3 regions of the Bradyrhizobium sp. USDA 326 genome follow, and region 2 is predicted to be linked to each of the others. Evidence: predicted binding sites of a transcription regulator. Region 2 holds the regulator's gene; each other region holds the start of a gene.
What was found. Region 2 encodes LexA, which represses DNA repair genes until DNA is damaged. Its sites were predicted from a motif close to TGTTCNNNNTGTGTTCNG; they were not measured.
Positions count from the first base shown of each region.

Region 1 (5,247 bases), 4.9 Mb from region 2:
ATCGGTCAGCGCCAACAGCAGGATCGCGCCGATCAGCAGCAGCTGCGAAAACACCAGCCACCCACGCCGGCGGCCGAAGGCGCGGGTGAAGAACGGCACGTGCAGCGCGTCGACCAGCGGCGCCCACAGGAATTTGAGCGTGTACGGCGTTCCCACCAGCGCAAACAACCCGATGGTTCCGAGATCGACCCCCGCCTCCGCCATCCACACCAGCAGCGTCGATCCCGACAGTGCGAGCGGGAGCCCCGAGGAGAAGCCGAGGAAGAGCACGATCAGCACACGCGGCTGCAGATACACGGCAAGGCTCTCGCGCCAGGAGGGCGCAGGCGCGGGGGCATCGGCGGAGGAGGTCGCGTCGGGTGCGGTCATGGCGGGGTGTTAGCAGATTCTGGCGGCGCTGCCTCTGCCACAAAGTCCGTCATGTCCGGGCTTGTCCCGGGCATCCACGTTCTTAATGCCGCCGAAAAGCCGTGGATGGCCGGGACGAGCCCGGCCATGACGACCTGGAATCACTCCCCCGCCTGGAGCTTCCGCGGGAACAGCTCCGGTGCGGCTGTCGCAACCAGCCGCGGAGCCTCCGACGTGTCGCTCTTGCTGAAATCGAGCTCCTCGATTCGTCCCGCGCGCTTTTCGATCTTGTCGGCGGAGATCAGCACCTGGCGGACGTCCTCGCTCACGTCGGCAAAATGCTTCTGCAGCTTCAGCACGCGGTCGCGCAGGCGGCCGAGGTCGTCGCCGAGCTTGATCACTTCGGTGCGGATCTGATCGGCGGCGTCGCGCATGCGCGCGTCCTTCATGATCTGCTGCATCACCTGGATCGCGAGCATCAGCAGCGAGGGCGACACCAGCACGACGCGTGCGCGATAGGCCTTCTGGATCACGTCGTCGAAACCGTCATGGATCTCGGCGTAGACGGATTCCGACGGCACGAACATCAGCGCCATCTCCTGCGTCTCGCCGGCGACGAGATATTTTTCGGCGATGTCGCTGACATGCTTCATCACGTCGCCGCGCAGTCGTTGCGTGGCGATTCGCCGCTCCTCGTCGGTGCGGGCGTCGTGCAGCGCCGTCATCGCTTCCAGCGGAAACTTCGCGTCGATGCAAAGCGGCCGCTGGTCGGGCAGGAACACGACACAGTCGGGCCGCTTGCCGGTGGAGAGGGTGAACTGGAACTCGTAGGCACCCTTCGGCAGCCCGTCCTGGACGATCGCCTCCATCCGCGCCTGGCCGAAGGCGCCGCGCGACTGCTTGTTCGCGAGCACGTCGCGCAAGGTGGTCACCTGGGTGGTGAGATCGGTGAGGTTCTTGTGCGCGCTGTCGATGATGCCGAGCCGCTCGTGCAGGGCGCGCAGGCTCTCCATGGTGTTGCGGGTGGAGTGTTCCATGGACTGGCCGACGCGGTGGGTGACCGAATCCAGCCGCTCGTTCACCGCTCGCGCCATCTCGGCCTGACGGCCGGCCAGAGCCTGGGTCATGGCATCGACCCGGCCCGACGACTCGCTCTGCGCCCGCAACACCTCGCTGAGCCGCTCCTCGAGCTCGTCGGCCCGGATCGCGTGCGCCATCGCGAGTTCCGCGCCGCGCCGCCCGGAGCGCGCGATCACCACCGCAATTACAACCAGCAGGATAAGGACGAGGGTGCCGAAGCCGATCAGCGCGTCAATGGTGCGTACCGGCCAGTCGCCCAGCATGAAAATCATCTCGTTCATACCGCCCTTGTAGCCCGATTCGCAGGGAGTGGCGAACGAAGAGGGAACGTTTATCGTCAGTTGCTCCCTGATATTATGGTTAACGAATCCTGAAGTTTTATGGTTAGCGGAGGGTTAACGGGGTTCCTGGCCGCATTGACCGCATCCGGCGCGCGGCTTAAATCGCGCCCATGGCCCTACGAGAAATCATCATCCTGCCGGACAAGCAGCTGCGCCTGGTCTCCAAGCCGATCGAGAAGGTCACGTCGGAGATCCGCAAGCTTGCCGACGACATGTTCGAGACCATGTACGACGCGCCCGGCATTGGCCTCGCGGCGATCCAGGTCGCGCAGCCCTTGCGGCTGATCACCATGGACCTCGCCAAGCGCGACGAGAACGGCGAGACCAAGCGCGAGCCGCGCGTCTTCATCAATCCTGAAATCCTCGCTTCCTCCGAGGAACTCTCGGTCTACGAGGAAGGCTGCCTCTCGATCCCCGAATATTACGAGGAGGTCGAGCGCCCGGCGAAGGTGCGCGTGCGCTTCACCGATCTCGACGGCAAGGTGCACGAGGAGAACGCCGAAGGCCTCTTCGCCACGTGCATCCAGCACGAGATCGACCATCTCAACGGCGTCTTGTTCGTCGACTATTTGTCGAAGCTCAAGCGCGATCGCGTGATGAAGAAGTTCGAGAAAGCCGCCAGGCGCGCGGCGGAGTGAGTTGCAAGCGATTGGTGCTACCACGCGCTCCTATGCGCTCCCTCCCCCCTTGCGGGGGAGGGTGGGGGAGAGGGGTAGCCCAGCAAAAGGTGCTCCTGATTTGCGGAGCGCAAGCAAAGCACCCGCGCTCATCCCGAACGAGCGCGTCGTGTGGCACCCCTCTCCCTAGCCCTCCCCCGCAAGGGGGAGGGAACACAACGAGTCTGTTGATGCCCCTTCGCCTCATCGTCATGGGCACGCCCGATTTCTCCGTGCCGACGCTGCTCGAGCTCGTCGCGCACGGCCACGAGATCGTGGCGGTCTACACCCGCGCCCCGAAGCCCGGCGGGCGGCGCGGCCTGCAATTGCAGCCGACGCCGGTCGAGGAAGCCGCGCGAAAACTCGGCATTCCCGTGCTGACGCCGAAGACGCTGAAGACCGAGGAGACATTGGCGGAGTTCCGCGCCTTCGATGCCGACGCCGCAGTCGTCGTCGCCTACGGCATGATTCTGCCGCAGGCGATCCTCGATGCGCCAAAGCTCGGCTGCTACAATCTGCACGCTTCGCTGCTGCCGCGCTGGCGCGGTGCGGCACCGATCAACCGCGCCATCATGGCCGGCGATGCCGAGAGTGGCGTGATGGTGATGAAGATGGACGTCGGCTTAGATACCGGCGACGTCGCAATGGCCGAGCGCATCGCGATCTCCGACAGCATGACCGCGCTCGATCTGCACGATCGCCTCTCCCGGTTGGGTGCCGATCTGATGGTGCGCGCGATGGCCGCGCTCGAGCGCGGCGGGCTCCAGCTCAAGAAGCAGAGCGAGGACGGCGCCACCTATGCCGCCAAGATCGAGAAGGCCGAGGCGCGGATCGACTGGACCATGCCCGCGCGAGCCGTGCTGCGCCACATCCACGGCCTGTCGCCGTTTCCCGGCGCCTGGGCCGAGTTCGAGAATGCACGCGTCAAGATCCTGCGCTGCGAACTGGCGAAGGGCTCCGGCGCGGCTGGCGAAGTGCTCGACGACCAGCTCACCATCGCTTGCGGCGAGGGCGCCATCCGCATCATCGAACTCCAGCGCGAGGGCAAGGCACGGATGCAGGCCGCGGACTTTCTGCGCGGCGTGCCGCTGAAGGCCGGAGCGAAATTCAGCTAACCAACCGTCATGCGCGGGCTTGACCCGAGTATCCATCTTCCAACAAGACTCTTTCCAGGCGATGGATTGCCGGGTCAGGCCCGGCAATGACACCGGATCAAATCGGATCGATGCCCCGCTACAAGCTCACCATCGAATATGACGGCGCGCCGTTCTTTGGCTGGCAGGTGCAGGAGACGCTGCCGTCGGTCCAGGGCGCGCTGCAGGCTGCGGTGAAGGCGATGACGGGGGCGGATTTGCGCGTGCACGGCGCCGGCCGCACCGATGCCGGCGTGCATGCGCGCGGACAGGTCGCGCATGTCGACGTCGAGAAGCAGTTTCCGCCGGGACGTTTTCGCGACGGGCTCAACGCGCATCTGCGTCCGCATCCGATCGCGGTGCTGGAAGCCGAGATCGTGCCCGACAGCTTCGAGGCGCGGTTCTCGGCGGTCAAGCGCCACTACCGATATCGCATCGTCAACACCCGCGCCAACCTCGCGCTCGACATCGGCCACGCCTGGCGCGTACCGCGCCGACTCGATGCCGATGCGATGCACGCGGCGGCGCAACGCCTGCTCGGCAAGCACGATTTCACCACTTTTCGCGATACCGAGTGCCAGGCCAAATCGCCCGAGAAGACGCTCGATCAGCTCGACGTGCTGCGCGACGGCCGCGAGATCACGGTCATCACCTCGGCGCGCTCCTTCCTGCATAGCCAGGTGCGCTCGATGGTGGGTTCGCTGGTCTGGGTCGGCGAGGGGCGCTGGACTGCCGACGATCTCTCCGCGGCCCTCGCAGCCCGCAACCGGGCCGCCTGCGGCGTCGTCGCCCCGCCGGAGGGACTGTACCTGATGAAGGTGGATTACTAGAGCGGTAGCCTACCTGACTGAATCGTTTGGGATTCCCAAATCAGCGGTTTAATGATTCAAACTGTCTGCCGGGGACTGGAGGCCGGCGGGCATGGCGAAACCGTTGTCGATGGATCTTCGTGAACGCGTTCTCGGCTGTATTGAAGGGGGCGTTTCAGGCCGGCAGGCTGCCGAGCGATTTGGCGTCAGTCCGGCGAGCGTAAGCCGCTGGCGAACGCGTGAGCGCAAGCAAGGCGATGCCCTGCCGAGGGCTCAAGGGGGCGATCGCAAGTCTCACCGCATTGATGCCCATCAGGCGACGATCATGGCTCTGCTCGAGGCTTCGCCCGATATTACCATCGAGGAATTGCGGCATAGCTTGAGCAAACAAGGCCTATCCTTCGGCTATGGCACGATCCGCCGCTTCTTCGCGCGTCACAAGATCACGCGCAAAAAAAGACTGCCCATGCCGCAGAGCAGGACCGTCCGGATGTCTTGAAGGGGCGCGAGGCTTGGCGCGAGCGTCAGGACAAGCTCGACCGGGATCGCCTCGTCTTCATTGACGAGACCTGGGCATCGACCAACATGGCGCGGACACATGGCCGCTGCCGGCGCGGCGAACGCCTGCGCGCCGCCATTCCGCACGGCCATTGGAAAACGACAACCTGCGTAGCTGCTCTCACCACGCACGGCATCATCGCTCCCTGGGTGCTCGACGGTCCCATCAACCGCGACGCCTTTGAGACCTATGTCGAAAAAGTGCTCGTCCCCGAGCTGCCCGAGCACGCCATCGTCATCATGGACAATCTGTCCAGCCACAAAGGGCCACGCATACGCGAGATGATCGAGGCGGCCGGCGCCACGCTCCTCTATCTCCCGC
Region 1 is NZ_JBMGQA010000001.1:2,025,719-2,030,965, reverse strand. Features, by position in the region: gene ABIG06_RS09740 (AmpG family muropeptide MFS transporter) at 1-369, opposite strand, end outside; gene ABIG06_RS09735 (DNA recombination protein RmuC) at 510-1,709, opposite strand; gene def (peptide deformylase) at 1,880-2,407, shown strand; gene fmt (methionyl-tRNA formyltransferase) at 2,617-3,540, shown strand; gene truA (tRNA pseudouridine(38-40) synthase TruA) at 3,651-4,388, shown strand; one part of gene ABIG06_RS09715 (IS630 family transposase) at 4,480-4,816, shown strand; one part of gene ABIG06_RS09715 (IS630 family transposase) at 4,816-5,247, shown strand, end outside.
Region 1: the regulator LexA is predicted to act here: its motif matches at 1,741-1,758, upstream of ABIG06_RS09735 (DNA recombination protein RmuC).

Region 2 (5,247 bases):
GCTTTCATGCAGGGCCTGCGCGATGCGATCGATGCCCGCATCCGTGCGACGCTCGAAGGCGACAATCGCGCGATCGCGACCGCGCTGCTGACGGGGCGGCGCGACGCGATCACCGCGCCCGTCAACGACGCGATGTTCGTCTCCGGGCTCGGCCATGTGCTGTCGATCTCCGGCTATCACATGGCGGTCGTCGCCGGTGTCGTGTTCTTCGCTGTTCGCGCGCTCCTCGCTCTGATCCCGGGGCTGGCGGCCGGCTTTGCCATCAAGAAGTGGTCGGCAGCCGCGGCGCTTGTTGCGGCTGCGTTCTATCTGCTGCTGTCCGGCGCGGAGGTCGCGACGCAAAGGTCGTTCTTCATGACGGCGGTGGTATTGATCGCCGTGATGGTGGACCGCCGCGCCATCACGTTCCGGACGCTGGCGGTGGCCGCGCTGATCGTGCTCGCGGTCGCTCCCGAGGCGCTGGTTCATCCGAGTTTTCAGATGTCCTTTGCGGCAACGCTCGGGCTGGTGGCGCTGGTGCAGATCGGCATGCCGAACCTGCTCGCATCGCCCGATCATTCCACAACGGCGCGGATCGCGCTGTGGGGCGGCCGCGAGATCGCGATGCTGTTCCTGGCCTCGTTGATCGCGGGGCTTGCGACCACGCCCTATGCCGCCTTCCACTTCCACCGTGTGACGCCGTACGGCGTGCTCGCCAATCTCGGCGCGATGCCGGTGGTCTCGGCGCTGGTGATGCCGGCGGGGCTGTTGGGGTTGCTCGCAGCCCCGTTCGGACTCGACGGCGTGTTCTGGTGGCTGATGGGAATCGGCATCGACTGGATGGTCGCGGTCTCGCGCTGGGTAGCGGCACTGCCGGGAGCGGTCGGCCGCATTCCCGCGTTCGGGATCGCGCCGCTGATCGTGGCGAGCCTCGGGATCATCGTGATGGGGCTGCTGCGCACGCCCCTGCGCTGGTCCGGTGCCCTGGTGCTGCTGGCAGCGATCCTCTGGGGGCTGTCGGTGCGGCAACCCGATATCCTGATTGCCGGGGATGGCGCGAGTGTCGCCGTGCGGGGCAGGGACGGGCAGCTGCATGTGATCCGTGCGAGCAAGGATGGCTTCCTGCTGAGGGAATGGTTAGCTGCCGATGCCGATGCGCGCGATGCCGGCAACGCCTCGCTGGCCAACGGTGTGTCGTGTGACGAGGCCGGCTGCGTGACGCCGCTCGCGGACGGTCGGCTGGTCGCGTTGGCGCTCCGCATCGACGCACTGGCCGACGATTGCAGCCGCGCCGCGCTGGTGGTGACGGCGCTGCCCGCGCCGCCTGATTGCGCGGCGATGGTTGTCGATCGGCCGCGGCTCGCCAGTCAGGGCGCGCTGGCTCTGACGCAGAGCGGTGACGGTTTCTCGGTTCAGGCAGTGAGGGCGAGAGGCACAAGCCGCCCCTGGCTGCCGGCCGGCGCCGGCGAGGGCGATTTCGACGGCAGCCTTGCGCCGAAGACGGCCGTGCCCCGCAACCGGGACGCGACGCCATCGGAGACGGACTTGCGGGCGGACGATTGAGGAGCGATGCGGGGGAGGTCGATCGGACGGGATCCGCAGGACGCAAACCATACCATCTCGCCGGCCTCGGCCGGCGATGGCATTTCATTCCTGGCCCACGACCATCGGCCGGGGGCGACGACGTCAGCCGATCGGCAGGCGCGTGATCGTGGACCGCGTGTCGGCAGCGATCTGCGGCTTGTGCTCGCGTTCGGCAACCGGCTGGGTCACCGGCAGTTGCAGCACGGTCGCGCGCTGGCCTTCGACGAGCTGTGTCACCAGCACGTATTTGCCGTCGGGGAATTCGATCGCGTCATGATGGCGATCGGGAATGTGCGGATCGATCTTGCCGAACTTGCCGACGCGGGAATTGACGGTACGCGTCCAGATCCAGCGATTGTCGTAACGGACGTTGTCGGCGAACGCGAGCTCCGTTCCCGGCAGCAGGCAGACCGCAACCGAGAGATCGGCTTCGGAGGCGAAGCCGCGCGTCGAGGTGCCGCGGAACGTTGTTGTGACGATCGTCTCGCCGACTTCGGCGGGGCGTGTCGCGACGGCATGCAGGCTGTAGTCACACATCGGGTGCTCCTCATGCGAAGATAGCGACCCGCACCTCCTTTGGAGGCGCAGGCCTCTATCAGGGTGGAAGCACGCAACGCTCTGCTCTGTTGTAGGCAAATCTGCGGCTGCGTCCGCAAGCCGCGATCACATTATCTTTCCCGGATTCGATAGGAACAAAGACGATGCATGCGTGTTCGGAAGGCGCGTGCGTCAGCGCCCCGCGGCTGCCAACCAACGTGAATTGCCGGCTCGATTGCAGAGGCTGTGCGATTGCATTTCGCACTTGCGGCTCGCTAGCCCAATTCCGTTCGCATTTGGCGGTGCGATTGTGTGGCAACGGCTTGCGGCGCGCTGGTGTTGCGGTCAGCGCTGGCGCATGACGTCTCCTCGAACTCCCGGGTCGCGAAGCGATGCTGCTGCGCGCGGCGTGTCGAGGATGTCGCGCCGGAGGAGGGGGCCGGATAGTCTGAGCAGAACCGGAAAGACCATCCAGCCGGAGCGGAGAATGACCCGCTCCAATCAGTGTAACGAGCGCAGGACCGCTCAGTACTTCCGGTACAGCCCGATCAGCTTGCCCTGAATCTTCACGCGGTTCGGCGGAAGAATGCGGACTTCGTAGGCGGCGTTGGCGGGCTCGAGCGCGATTGAGGCGCCGCGGCGGCGGAAGCGCTTGAGCGTGGCCTCCTCGTCGTCGATCAGCGCCACCACGATGTCGCCGGTGTCGGCGCTCTCGTTGCGCTGGATCAGCGCCATGTCGCCGTCGAGGATGCCGGCCTCGACCATCGAATCGCCGCGCACTTCGAGTGCGTAGTGCTCGCCCGAGCCGAGCATGTCAGGCGGCACGCTGATGGTGTGACTGCGCGTCTGCAACGCCTCGATCGGCGTGCCGGCCGCGATGCGGCCCATCACGGGCACCGCGACGGGACGCTCGCCCTCGTCCACAGGCGGGCTGGAGGTCGCGCGCACCTTGCCGAGATTGCCCTCGATGACGCTCGGCGTGAAGCCGCGGCGGCTGCCGGCGGCGGCCTGCAGCTCGGGCAGCTTAATGACCTCGATGGCACGGGCGCGGTTGGGCAGGCGGCGGATGAAGCCGCGCTCCTCGAGCGCAGTGATCAGGCGATGGATGCCTGACTTCGAGCGCAGATCGAGCGCATCCTTCATCTCGTCGAAGGACGGCGGCACGCCGCTCTCCTTCAGACGTTCACTGATGAACCGCAGAAGCTCGTATTGTTTGCGCGTCAACATCTCGACCAAAGTCCCCCGGTTGATGTCGTTCAATTCCGAGACGAGGAAGCCGGGCGATAAACCGCTACATCCTCGAAACAAATCATGAACGGACACTATATGTTCGATATGTGTTCCGCAACTGCTTAATTTACGGTGAACAGAGCGAAGCTCGCGCGATGCGTGTGGCCGTGCAGCTCAGGCGGGCAGGCGCAGCACCTCGCAAGGCGTGCCGGCCTCGGCCCTCGGCGCGAACGGTGCGCGCACGAGAAGTACCTGTGCTGCAGCCAGATTCGCAAGCAGAGAGGAGTCCTGATGGCCCACGGGAAGAGCGACGAGCGTACCGTCGTCACGCTGTTCCAGGCGCGCACGCAGATAATCCTCGCGCTGGTCGTTGGCACCGAGATCGCGGCCCAGCACGGCGAGCTCGCGGCGATGATGAATCACTGATCGGCCCGACAGGGCGCGAATCAGCGGCACCATGAACAGGAAGGCGCACACATAAGAGGATACGGGATTGCCGGGCAGGCCGATCACGCGCATTGCGCCGAGTCGTCCGTGCATCATCGGCTTGCCGGGCCGAATCGCGATCTTCCAGAAGGCCATCGAGATGCCTTCGTCCTTGAGCGCCTGCTGGATCAGATCGTGGTCGCCGACCGACGCGCCACCGGTCGTGATCAGGATGTCGGCACCGCTCTCCCGGGCGCGACGGATGCCGGCGGAAGTGGCCTCCAAGGTATCGGCGGCAACGCCGAGGTCGATGGTCTCGGCGCCCTCGCTGCGGGCGAGCGCGTGCAGGGCATAGCCGTTGGAATAGACGATCTGGCCGTGACCGGGCGTGGTGCCCGGCATCACCAATTCGTCGCCGGTGGCGAGGATCGCGACCCTCGGACGGCGGCAGACGGGGAGATGCGGGTGGTTCATCCCGGCGGCCAGCGCGAGATCGCGCTCCGTGAGACGGCTTCCCTTGCGGAGCAGCACATCTCCCTCGCGGAAGTCGATGCCGGCGGGGCGGATGTGCCGACCGGGAATCGCCGCTTCCTTGATCGTGATGAGCTTGCCTTCCGCGACGGTGTCCTCCTGGATCACGACCGCATCGGCGCCGTCGGGAACGACGCCCCCGGTGAAGATCCGCACGGCTTCGCCGGGCCCAACCCTTCCCGCGAACGGTCGACCCGCCGCGACCTCGCCGGCGACCGCGAGCCGGGAATCGACCGTTGCCGCATCGGCGGCGCGCACGGCATAGCCGTCCATCGCCGACATCGCCTGCGGCGGCTGCGTGCGCCGCGCCGCGACGTCGCGGGCGAGCACGCGATGGTAGGCCTCATCGAGGGAAGCCATCTCTTCAGGCAGCGGCTCTGCACCCGCCAGCACCGCGGCAAGCGCGTCAGAAACCGGCATGAGGGCCACGGGCGGAAACTCCTGCAAATGGATGGCGAGAGTTCTAGCCGAGTGCAGGCGCGAGGCAAAGCAGCACGCAGGATGATTTATCCGGCGCGATTTCTGTCGTGGAGCAGGGAGCTCAAGTCCGCCGCGGCATGATCCGGAAGGCGAGACAGACCGGTACGAGGATAGCCATGGCGAGGACGAGAATGACGAGCGCCACCGCCAACATCGGTCAACGTTCTGCCGGATCGCTTGGACCGACGTCCGGTGCGATGTCGGGAGCTCTGGGATCCTGATCCTTGTCGGGCAGCGGATCGGCCATGGACTTCAGGTCGGCCGCCTTGCTGATCAGCTTGGCGGAAAGATCCGAGTCCGAGGTGGTTCTGGCGAATTCAAGCAGGAGAGAGGCTTGCTTGGTGAGATAGGTTTTGCCCAGCACGTCGATCCGTCCGATGTAGAAATCCCAACCGACTCATGAGTCCGAAGGGTGGTATTCCGTTCCCGGAACTCCGTACAAAAATGCACAGAGGCATTGGGTTCCTCATCTTCAGCAAA
Region 2 is NZ_JBMGQA010000001.1:6,923,784-6,929,030, reverse strand. Features, by position in the region: gene ABIG06_RS32665 (ComEC/Rec2 family competence protein) at 1-1,542, shown strand, start outside; gene ABIG06_RS32660 (hypothetical protein) at 1,666-2,100, opposite strand; gene lexA (transcriptional repressor LexA) at 2,626-3,327, opposite strand; gene glp (gephyrin-like molybdotransferase Glp) at 3,505-4,716, opposite strand; gene ABIG06_RS32645 (hypothetical protein) at 4,925-5,131, opposite strand.

Region 3 (5,247 bases), 2.9 Mb from region 2:
GCCGGGCGAGGTGGGGGCGAGCCGAACCGCGCGTTCGATCGCCTCGTGGCCGGTCGCGAGCGGGCCTTCGGCGACGGCGCCGCTCTCTTCCAGGATATCAGGCAGCCGCGCATCGTCCTCGTCGTCGCCGCTTGCGCTGGCGGGATCGAGGTCGGGCGGCGCCGTCGTCTCCTGTTGGATCTCCCGGGGCGGGGCATCCGGTGCCGTGCCGCGCCGGAATTTGCGCGCGCGTGCGTCGTCCGGATTGTCGGTGGAATCGTGAACCATGGGACGAATTTAGGGGTTGGGGGTGCTGATTTGAAGTTCCGGCTCTGCCGCACGCACAGGTCCCGGTAACGCTTCCTTAAGTCTGTTAAGAGCGCAGTAACCGGACTTAACAGCCCTTTAACTTAAAACTCTCGATAAATCCTACGCGAAAAGTTCTTGGTTCCGTAACCATGCGACAGGCCGGCGCGGCGGCGCAGGCGTCGCGCGGGTTGCAACAGTTGCGTTGGAGTGAGTGATGAAGGGGCTCGTTGTGGGCGCGGCCGCGTTGGTTGCAGCCGGCTGGACGGCTTCGGCAGAGGCCGCCGATCTCAATTATGGGCAGCGTGCGCCTTATACCGTCAACCAGCCCGCTCAATGCCTATAGCTGGGCAGGTCCCTATCTCGGCGGCAACATCGGTTATGAATGGGGCTCGGTGGACAACAACCCCTCGAAGCCGTCGGGCTTCGTCGGCGGCGTGCAGGCCGGCTACAATTTCCAGAACGGCCCATGGGTGTTCGGTGTCGAGGGTGACATCCAGGCCGCCGGCGCCGACGACACCTTCGCTCCGTGGAAATTCTCCAATCCGTGGTTCGGCACCCTGCGCGGCCGCGCAGGGTATGCGTTCAGCAACGTGCTGTTCTACGGCACCGCCGGACTTGCGTTCGGCGAGCTGCATGGGGAAACCTTCGGCTGGACGGAGTCGCACACCACCGCGGGCTGGACCATTGGTGCCGGCGCGGAAGTGGGCCTCGTGCCGAACTGGAGCGTGAAGCTCGAATATCTTTACATCGATCTGTCCACGAGTCAGTTCGCAATTACGGGCGTGTCAAACGGCTACAGCGCCAGCATTGTCCGCGCAGGCGTGAACTATCACTTCTGACGTCTCAAGAAGAAAATTCCGGACCAGCCTCCCGGCCGCTCACGGCCGGGATTTTTTTGCGCCAGGCTGGCTAGAGCCTTTCCCGTTCCGATGGAATCGGACGGGGCTCTGGATTCTCGTTTGACGCGTTTTTGCCGCGAACCGATGTCCACTTCGCGCGAAAACGCTCTAGGAGAGGATCACCAGATTGACCGCCTTCGGTCCTTTCCCCTTCTTGTCCGGTTCGACTTCGAAAGTGATACGCTGTCCTTCGGCAAGGTCCTTCAGTCCCGCCCGCTCCACAGCGGTGATGTGAACGAAGACGTCGCGACCGCCGTCGTCAGGCTTGATGAAGCCGTAGCCGCGCTCGCCGTTGAAGAACTTGACCGTTCCCGTCATGGCCATCGGGAAACTCCCCCTCATTGCTCCTCCGCCGCGACGCAGACTCACGTCGCGACATGACCGGGCCTTACGGAGCCCGGGAGCTGGCCATCCTTGGACGGACCATCGGTCCGTCCGGATCTTTCTTAGGCCTTCACTCCGCCGCAACCATTCGCGGAAGCGGAACGTAAAGCCAGTCACGGAAACAGCATAATACGGTTCTTCGCGGATTGACTACCGTTCCTGCATATTTTTCCCAAGAATGCCGGAGTGTTACGGCTTGGCTTTAAGGCTTGGGCACTTCCAATCGGAATCTGGCAGCTCCGCCCTGGCCGAGCGGCATTTCCAGTTCGGGCAGGATGGTCTTGAGCTCGCCTTGCAGCGTGTAGGGCGGATTGACGATCAAAAGCCCGCTCGATGTGAGGGGCCCGCCATCGACTTGCGGCGCAGCACTGAATTCGAGGCGCAGGCATTTTCCCGGCGGTTTTGCTGCGGCTGCGAGCCGCGCCACAAACTGCGCCAGCGTGTCGGTGGCGCGTCGGCTCTTGGCGGGATACCAGATTACATAGATACCGGTCGGCCATTTCGCGAAGGCTGTCGAGAAGGCTTGGCCCAGCCGTTCGAACTCGTCCTTGGCTTCGAAGGGCGGGTCGATCAGCACGAGGCCGCGCCGCTCCTTCGGCGGCACGAAGGCCGGCAGTGCCACCCAGCCGTCGAGATCGACCACGCGGGCCTGTTCGTCGCGGCGCAGCACGTCGATCAGCGCTTTCCGCGCCTTCGGCTCGAGCTCGCAGGCGACAAGCCGGTCCTGCGGCCTGAGCAGGCCGCGCGCAATCAACGGCGAGCCCGGATAGGCCTTGAGCTCGCCCTTCGGATTGAAGGCGCGGACGATGTCGAGATAGGGCTTGGTCAGCGCCGCGGTCTCGTTCGACAGGCGCGCCTGCAGCAGTCGCGCAATACCGGTCAGCCATTCGCCGCCCCGGCGGGCCTCGTCGCTGTCGAGATGGTAGAGGCCGGCGCCGGCATGGGTGTCGATGACGCGGAACGCCGCCGGCTTGTCCTGCAAGTAGGTGAGGATGCGCGCCAGCACGATGTGCTTGATGACATCGGCGAAGTTGCCGGCATGGAAGGCGTGACGGTAGTTCATGGCGGAGAGTTACGACATCGCGCGATGAAAGTAACTCCCGTCATTCCGGGGCGGTGCGCAGCACCGAACCCGGAATCCATCTGTCAGCAGTGTTTGTGGCGAGATGGCTTCTCGGATGCGCAACGGCGCATCATAGTTCGCGCTTCCGCGCGCCCCGGAATGACGAACTCTACCCGCCCCTGATCGGCGGCATCGTCACCTGGTCGCGGCGGCAGGCGCGGCGCTCGAACTCGTCACAGGCGCGGAATTGCAGGTCCTTGCTGAGGCAGATGCGGACCTCGGACAGCCGTGTCCGGTTGCAGGTGACCGAGACGCTGGCATTGCTGAGGCCCGGATTGGCCTTGATGAAGGCCTCCTCGACCTCCGCCGGCGCCACGGTCTTGGCCTCCGACAGATCGAGATAGTCGGCCGGGATCTTGATCGCGGCACGCGCCTTCCGGATCGTCTCGAAATAGCTGCGGCCCTCGAGCCCGGAGCAGGTGCCATGCTTGTCCCATTCGTTGAAGATCAGGCCCGGCGCCGGCATCAGATCGAGCATCGAGGACACGATGTTGCGGTTCAGCCGCGGCGCCGGCCGCTGGCAATATTCCGGAAAGCCGTTCTCATATTGCGGCCACAGCCCATGCACCACGAAAGCGTAGGGCCGTCCGCCGCATTGAATCTGGGAGCGGCCGCCGCGCTCGGCCGCCTCCTCGCAGAACGAGGGCGACCACGACAGCGCGAGCACATAGAAATCGAACTCGCCCGGTGCGTTCTGGCGCTTGTCCTGCGCCTTCGCGCCGCCGGCGAGCGTTGCCAGCCCGGCGGCGAGGGTCAGCGAGATCATCAGACGGGACAACGAACGCAATCTGGAATGAAACATGACGACGCCCCTCAACTAGACTGTGCATACAGCCTAGCAGGCAACGAGAACATTTCAAGAACAAAATCCACGCGGCTGTCGTCTGACGGCTGACCAGCCGAATCAGGCGTTCTTCGGATCAGGGCTTGGCGGCGCGGCAGGCCGGATTGTAGGCCCAGTTGCGATCGAGTCCGACCACGCACCATTCGACACCGTCGCCGTAGCCGGCAAAGCCGCCATCCTCCATGATCGAGAAGTGCACCTTGCGCACCTTGCCGTCAGTGAGCAGGGCGTCGCCGGTGCAAAAGCGGCGCGGAATGTTGTCGGACTGCCAGGGTCGGAACGCGACCTCGCGAACGCCGGAGAAGCCGGTGATCTTCAACGAGGAATTCCAGAACGAGCTTTCCTTCTCCCAGAACTGGGTGGCGATCGTCGGCAGGGCCTTGTCGCAATCGACGACGGCGCCGTCATAGCGCGGCCCGCTCAGCCAGAAATTCAACTCGAGCGGATTGGCGGCCCTGGCCTCGCCGAGCGACAGTGCCCCGAACATGAGGCCGAGCAGGGCGGCAAAGCGGAACGACTTCGGGGAGGGCGCGCGCATGATCAATCCGACAGCTAAGGTCTTGCGAAGGTCGGACGGTGCCGCGAAGGCCGGGGGAGGTCAAGTGCAGCGCGGCAACACTTGGCCAGGAGTTGACCAGGATGTCGCGGCCAACAGGGCTTCGGTTCTTTTCACGCCGGTCCCGGCACCGTAAACTGCCGCCAGCCAATTGGAGTGACGGTAATGCGAATCATTGCGGCCGCGGGTTTTCTCGCCAGCCTGGTTGTCTCGGGTCTGATGGCGAGCCAGTCGGCGCGCGCCGATTGGGTGCCGCCGTTCAAGGGCAACGACACCGGCGGGATCATCGCCTATTCCATGGCGACCCAGGTCGATGCCCGCCAGGTCGCGGTCGATCACTGCGCGCGCTACGGCAAGGTCGTCAAATTCCTCGGGGTGCAGGCCTATGACGGCGGCTACATCTCGTTCGCCTGCCGCTGGGTGCCCTATGGCGCCGCCGATCGCCCGATCCGCACGCTCTACTGAGGCGCTATCGTAACGCCGCACTATCTCGGCCGGGAGCCTCCACATGACGCGCAAACTCGCTTTGCTCGGCTCGACGCTTTGCCTCGCGTTGTCGGCAGGCAGCGCCAACGCCGACGACCTGCCGGTGCGCAAGGCCGGTCTTTGGGAAATGAAGCTGGTCACATCAGGCTCGCCGGTGCCCGAGATGACCATGCAGCACTGCACCGACGAGACCATCGACAAGGAGATGAGCAACAACGTCTCCCCGATGGCCAAGCAGATCTGCGCCAAGCAGGAGATCAAGAAGACCGCAACCGGCTATGTCAGCGATTCCGAGTGCAACGTCGCCGGCGTCAGCACGACGTCGCACGCCGAGATATCAGGCGATTTCAACTCGGCCTACACGGTGAAGACCACCTCGCACGCGCAAGGCGGCGTCGCCGGGGCGGCGGGGCGCGATAACACCACGACGCTGCAAGCCAAGTGGTTAGGGGCCTGCAAGCCGGACCAGAAGCCCGGCGACATCGTGATGCCGGGCGGATTCAAGATGAACGTGCGCGACATGGACAAGCTGAAGGCGCTGCTGCCGAAGTAGGATTTGCTCGCCGCGCAGGCGATGCGCTCCCTCGCCCGCTCTCACGGGCAGAGGTTAAGAGCAGCCTACACAGGTATCCGCACGCTCGCGCGCAATCCGCCCATCGGGCTGTCA
Region 3 is NZ_JBMGQA010000001.1:3,982,375-3,987,621, forward strand. Features, by position in the region: gene uvrC (excinuclease ABC subunit UvrC) at 1-267, opposite strand, end outside; partial or broken gene ABIG06_RS18695 (outer membrane protein) at 503-1,127, shown strand; gene ABIG06_RS18700 (cold-shock protein) at 1,296-1,511, opposite strand; gene ABIG06_RS18705 (23S rRNA (adenine(2030)-N(6))-methyltransferase RlmJ) at 1,774-2,634, opposite strand; gene ABIG06_RS18710 (ribonuclease T2 family protein) at 2,804-3,496, opposite strand; gene ABIG06_RS18715 (hypothetical protein) at 3,615-4,076, opposite strand; gene ABIG06_RS18720 (hypothetical protein) at 4,260-4,559, shown strand; gene ABIG06_RS18725 (DUF3617 domain-containing protein) at 4,603-5,133, shown strand; gene ABIG06_RS18730 (ATP-binding protein) at 5,199-5,247, opposite strand, start outside.
Region 3: the regulator LexA is predicted to act here: its motif matches at 3,542-3,559, upstream of ABIG06_RS18710 (ribonuclease T2 family protein).